3 regions of the Lysinibacillus sp. K60 genome follow, and region 3 is predicted to be linked to each of the others. Evidence: riboswitches for the same ligand, from Rfam matches in the RefSeq annotation. Region 3 holds a riboswitch; each other region holds the start of a gene.
The links. Region 3 has a riboswitch for lysine ahead of HCH28_RS23540 (amino acid permease). Riboswitches for the same ligand answer to the same signal wherever they lie in the genome.
Positions count from the first base shown of each region.

Region 1: it holds a riboswitch for lysine, as region 3 does, so the genes downstream of both, HCH28_RS16135 (transporter substrate-binding domain-containing protein) here and HCH28_RS23540 (amino acid permease) in region 3, are expected to answer to the same signal.
Region 2: it holds a riboswitch for lysine, as region 3 does, so the genes downstream of both, HCH28_RS10800 (aspartate kinase) here and HCH28_RS23540 (amino acid permease) in region 3, are expected to answer to the same signal.

Region 1 is NZ_JAASJR010000007.1:131,219-133,426, forward strand. It holds gene HCH28_RS16130 (amino acid ABC transporter permease) at 1-358, opposite strand, end outside; gene HCH28_RS16135 (transporter substrate-binding domain-containing protein) at 529-1,386, opposite strand; lysine riboswitch at 1,506-1,692, opposite strand; gene odhB (2-oxoglutarate dehydrogenase complex dihydrolipoyllysine-residue succinyltransferase) at 2,032-2,208, opposite strand, start outside.
Region 2 is NZ_JAASJR010000004.1:91,376-93,583, forward strand. It holds gene HCH28_RS10800 (aspartate kinase) at 1-1,223, opposite strand, end outside; lysine riboswitch at 1,357-1,534, opposite strand; gene uvrC (excinuclease ABC subunit UvrC) at 1,642-2,208, opposite strand, start outside.
Region 3 is NZ_JAASJR010000018.1:4,556-6,763, reverse strand. It holds gene HCH28_RS23540 (amino acid permease) at 1-1,293, opposite strand, end outside; lysine riboswitch at 1,376-1,552, opposite strand; gene HCH28_RS23535 (CynX/NimT family MFS transporter) at 1,730-2,208, shown strand, end outside.

The sequences.
Region 1 (2,208 bases), on a different contig from region 3:
CAATTTCTGCCATATAGGCCCCTGTATTGAGGGAAACGACTAAAATACCTGCTGTAATAAAGTGCATATCGATACCGAATGCGATATCTAATCCGTAGTAGACAACCATAGCTTGTACAATCATTGGTGTACCACGGAAAAATTCAACATAGCATGTTAGTATAAAATTAATGAGCTTTAAGCTATAAAATTTCACACCTTTTTTACGAACTGGAATCGTATGCATAATTCCGATGAAAAATCCGATAAATGCACCAATAATTGTACTAATACTCGAAATCAGTAACGTATAATACGCACCTCGTAAAAACATTTGCCAGTTGTTTTCAATAATTGAAAGTATCCATTCAAGACTCATGATGTTCCTCCTAACAATGTCATCTTGCTCGTTTATTTCTTTTGTGTCCTAGCTCTTTCTACTATTCTATGATTTGTCACGCTAGGACATTATCATTATGTAGAGAGGTTCTCATTTTGATAATGATGAAATGATCATGCACGGACTAATTGCTAGTCCGTGCCCTATCATTATTGTGCTGCGGGCTGTTGAGAAATAGCTTCTTCCATAATGGCTTGACGATCATCTTCTGAAATGCCTTTTAGGATTTCATTGATTTTTTCACGATTTGCGTCATCTTTACGTAAGCCTACAGCAATTGAAGTATTTGATAGGTCTGTATCAAAGCCTTCTTCAAATGCTACATATGTGAATTTATCGTTGGCTGCAGAAGCGGAAATGCCCTCTGGACGTTCAGCTACATAGCCATCAATTTTACCTGCTTCTAGTGCCACACGCATTGCTGGGAAGCTCTCCATTGCCGTTTGCTTTTCTACGCCTTTAATTTGATCGATAACTGTGTAGTTTGATGTATTTAATTGTGATGTAATTTTAGCACCTGAGAAGTCTTGAATCGATTTTGCGCCTTCATATTTGCTACCTTTTTTAATAACCATAACAAAATCAGAAGTATAATAGTTTTCTGTAAAATCAATTGTTTTCTTACGTTCTTCTGTTGGTGACATACCTGCAATAATTGCATCAATTTTGTTCGATTGTAGCGCTGGAACTAATCCGTCCCACTCCATTTTAACAATGACTAACTCTTTGCCTAAACCTTCAGCGATTTTCTTTGCCATTTGTACATCATAGCCACCTGCATATTCTGCATTATCCGCAATTTTCACTGCGCCATTCGCATCGTCTTGCTGTGTCCAGTTGAACGGTGGGTAGCCAGCCTCCATGCCAATTCGGAATTCACCGCCGCCTTCTTCTTTGTCAGTTCCAGCATCACTTGAACCGCCCTCTTTTTTGTCGCTTGTGCCACATGCAGCTAGCACAATTGCCGTCATGATAGAGATCATTACTAACAACCATTTTCTTTTCATGAAAAACTCCCCTTTTCTGTAAAAAAATAAGACAACTGTACTAAAAAAGACCTAAGTTTATTGAACTTAGGTCTTACCTTTTATGACAGTTGCCCAAATCCTCACTATAATTTCCATGTTTCCGAGATAGCACAACCTAGTAAATCTGGAAATCCATTTACTAGGACAGTCCTGCACTTATTCACTGCAGACCCAGTATAAAAGTACGAGCTCCTTTTATACTTCGGCGATATTTCCTTCTTCATTGCGTCTTCGCTTGCTTTTACTCAACAATGAACTAATAAATACCGCGCCTCTACCTCACTGGTAACAATTCGTGAGGTTTGTTTATTTAATTGATATTTTGATACTACTATAAAACTAATATGTTCGTCAAGACGATTTTAACATTTTTCTGACTAATGACAATATTAGGATATTATGCGTTCTGCTTCCACTTTAAATCGTTGAACTTTTGTTGATATTTCTGAAAATTACAACAAATATTTATTATAGAGTATGTTCTCTATGTGAGAAAAGTCGCGTTTTTTCTTTCTTTGCTCCTCTAAACGATATAACATTCGTACTCATTCAAGCATAGAATCGGTCAATTCCTTTTATCATACAAAAAACCCTGCTGAACATTGTTCGCAGGGTTTAATGGCATTATGAATTTAATAATAAATCTTCAGGATTTTCGATTAATTCTTTAACTGTTTTTAAGAATCCTACAGAATCTTTACCATCGATGATACGGTGGTCGTATGAAAGTGCTACATACATCATTGGACGGATTTGAACTTCACCATTTACTGCAACTGGACGGTTTACAATTGAGTGCAT
Region 2 (2,208 bases), on a different contig from region 3:
ATGTAAAGTGCTTGCTCTAAATTAAACTCATCATGGAGAGCATTAGCTGCTTGGATCATATCATCCTGTGGTACAACAACGGACACTTTTATTTCAGAAGTACTAACCATTTTTACAGGGATATTTTCGCGACGTAACCGATCAAACATACGAGCGGCAACGCCTGGATTGGAAGCCATGCCTGAACCAATAATAGAAACTTTTGCTAGTCCAATTTCGAAGTCAGCAAAACTAAATCCGAGTGATAATTTACTATCCTCTAAAACACGTAATGCTTCCGCAAATTCCTCTTTTAAAATGGAAAACGATACAGTTGGCTTCAACCCATCAATAATGGCTTGGACAATAATATCAACATTAATACGGTTCTCTGCAAGCACCATAAATATATCTGCTAATGAAGCATTGGAAAAAGCATCATACCCTACTGTTAAACGAATAATATCTGATTCAAATGCAACACCACGAACGACTGAATTTTTTTCCATTTCCACTTCCTCCTTCAATAAAGTGCCTACTGATTCTATTAAACTGGAGCGTATAATAACAGGCATTTGAAATTTTTTCGCTAACTCCACCGCACGAGGATGTATGATATGAGACCCTAAATTAGATAACTCCAACATTTCATCATAGGAAATTTCCTGTAGCTTTTGGGCATTTGTAACATATCGTGGATCTGCTGTATAAACACCATCCACATTTGTATACATATCTACTCTCTCCGCTTCCAATGCTATGGCAAGTGCAACAGCAGCTGTTTCAGCTCCACCTTTCCCAAGCATGGTGATATTGTGCTCTTCGTCAATCCCTTGTTCTCCAGCAATAACCACAATTTGTCCCTGTGCAAAGTGTTCTTCCATTCGATTAATATCTATATAGTCGATACGAGCATGCCGATACATACCATCCGTATGTATACCAGCTTGCCATCCCGTTAGAGACACAGCCTCATAGCCTGCTTCCTGCAAAGCGATGGCAAATAAAGCACTAGATAATTGAGAGCCAGTTGACAACACTGCATCTAATTCTCTTCTCGACACATCGTCAGTTAGTTGGTGTACCATCATTTTCATCTCTTTCACAGTGTGTCCCATTGCTGCAACGACCACTACTACATCCAATCCTTTGTCCTTTTCAGCAATCGCTTTCCTAGCAGCCTCTTGGATTTGTTCAGTAGAAGCTAATGCAGCTCCTCCAAACTTCATCACGATTTTAGCCATTTCTTTCGTTCTCCCTTCCAGTTCATGTATTTCACCAAATTATGGGGGGTAAAACAGTTTCTAGAAAACTAAAAGGCAGCCTTCACATAACGTGAAAGCTGCCTATAACATGTACAATAATCGTAACTTGCGCATGTGTGATAGCTCTCCGAAACGTTTAGAATCGACAGTCTTACATTTCTTAAATGCAAAACCAGTACAGCAATGGAACAACAATACTGTACTTCGGCAAGCTCCCCTTTCACACAATATCTCTGGACTTGTCCATCCTCCATCGTGTTACTCTTGAATCTTGCACCTCTATCATCACTTTAAAGTGAATGTATTCAATTCATTAAGCCTTAGCGTAAACAAACTAGTTACACAGTTGGCTCTCCATAACATTGAAAACAATGTTATTTATAACCATAGCACATGCCTATTCCTTTGACAATGATTGGTGCTGAAAATAGCTAAAAATTTGGCTTGCTAAATTAGCAGGCATCCCAGCCTCCTGTAATGCTAGCTCGCTCGCCTCTCGAATTTTTTTGACTGAACCAAAATGTTTAAGCAGCTGTTGCTTTCGTTTTGGTCCTACCCCTTCAATATGATCTAATACAGATTGAATGGCATGCTTCTCATGCTGTTGACGCAAGAAGGTAATAGCAAAGCGATGGACTTCGTCTTGAATTCGTTGTAATAAATAAAAGCCATCACTTGTACGTTTTAAGCTAATCACTTCTGGTGGATCACCAAACAATAGCTGAGATGTATTATGCTTATCATCCTTGGCTAAACCAGCAATCGGTATAACAAGACCAAGCTCATCTTCTAGTACTTCACGGGCTACTTCCATTTGTCCCTTACCACCATCAATTAAGACTAGATCTGGTAATGGTAGTCCTTCCTTTAAAACACGTATATAACGACGACGTATAACCTCTTGCATTGCACCGTAATCATCATGCTTGGCTGCTGTACGCGTTTTATATTTTCGGTACTCCTT
Region 3 (2,208 bases):
TACAATCATACAAACTGTAAAAGCAAATAGTGGTCCAAACGGATATAATTTGGCTTTATAAGGTAATAATCTTGGATCTAAGCCCTGTGCATCAAACGCTCGGCGGAAACGATAATGACTAAACGCAATACCTAGCCATGCAATAAAGCCAGACATTCCAGAAGCATTTAATAGCCAGATATAAACCACTCCATCGCCAAAGAAGGATGCCAAAAATGCTAAACAGCCTACAGCTAATGTTGCCATAAGTGCATAAATCGGAATACCTCTACGACTTAGCTTTGCAAAAAATTTAGGTGCATGTCCATCCACTGCTAATTGCCATAGCATACGAGAAGATGCATATAGTCCTGAATTTCCTGCTGACAGCATAGCCGTTAAAATAATGGCATTCATTAAAGAAGCAGCAAAGGCAATACCTAGACGGTCAAACACTAGTGTAAAGGGTGATACTGCGATATCTTCTGATAACAAACGTTCGTCTGTAAATGGAATCAACATCCCGATTGCACCAATCGCTAAAATATAAAACAAAAGAATACGCCAAAATACAGATTTAACAGCCTTCGGAATATTTTTACCAGGATTATCTGTTTCACCAGCTGTAATTCCTAGTAATTCTGTCCCTTGGAATGAAAATCCTGCAGCTAGGAAAATACCAAATGTAGCAAGGAAGCCACCATGGAATGGCCCATCACTAACAAAGAAATTAGTAAAACCTACAGGAGCCTGCCCACCTAAAATACCAAAAATCATTAGTAAGCTAATGATAATAAAAACAATAACCGTTGCTACTTTAATCATGGCAAACCAATATTCACTTTCACCATAACTTTTTACGGATAGTAAATTAAACGTCAATACAACAGCAATAAATAATACTGTCCAAAGTGCTGATGAGCTATCTGGGAACCAATATTTCATAATTAATGACACAGCAGCAATTTCGGCAGCAATGGTGATTGCCCAGTTATACCAGTAGTTCCAGCCTAATGCAAAGCCCAAAGCGGGATCTACAAATTTGGTTGCATACGTACTAAATGAACCTGATGATGGCATATAGGCAGCCATTTCCCCTAAGCTTGTCATTAAAAAATACACCATAATACCGATTAAAGCATAGGCAAGCAATGCTCCCCCAGGCCCTGCCTGAGCAATAGCACCTCCACTGGCTAAAAATAGCCCCGTACCAATTGTACCGCCTAAAGAAATCATTGTAATATGACGGCTTTTTAATTCTTTTTTCAGCTTCGGCGCTTTATGTCCGAGCTGATTTACTTTTATTTCACTCACGATATAGCTTCCTTCCTATTTATGAGGCAAAAAAATGCCATCACATATACACTGTGATGGCTACGTTAATCCTCAGTTTTTCCTACATGATAGCTCAACACGTTGTACAAACGTGACAGTTCTGTTCCTTTCGGAGACAGCCCCAGCATGAGGTTTTCAAGTCCCCTCACACTTCGGCAATATTTCCTTTCAGCTAATCTCATCAATGCTTGTCATTTCAATTAGCATACTTATAAATATCGCGACCTCTACCTCAATACAAACATGAGGCATATAATTATTAAATTTATGATGTTTATTATACTAACATAAGACCATAGACATTTCAATACCGCAAGAAATGTTCCGTATTTTATGAATCTTCTACTATTTTTAATAGTGTGATAAAGTGTTATAGTAGTTCAATTAGAATGGTTATTATTAGGGGGGATTTATTTTGACTACAAATGATCATACCACTAGTTATCCAAGTAAAAAAATTAGCTGGAAAGGAACAACCTTACTTTTAGTCTTTGGCGTTATCTTTATAGCCTCTACATTACGAATGCCACTAACTGTTGTTGGTCCAATTATATCCTTTATCCGTGAAGATCTTGGAATATCTAATGTAGTGGCTGGCTTTCTAACAACAATTCCATTGCTGGCTTTTGCTATTATATCTCCATTTGCACCAGTTGTAGCACGCAAACTAGGGCTTGAGCTAACATTATTTTTATCAACTTTTCTCTTGGCCTTAGGAATTGTCCTACGTTCACTTGGTACGACAGAATTACTTCTATTGGGTACTGTGTTAATTGGCGTAGCCATTTCTTTTGGAAATGTACTAATTCCAGGATTATTAAAATTGAAATTTCCATATCATGTGGGTTTATTAATGGCCTTTTTCACCATGTCCATGAATTTTACTGCTGGCCT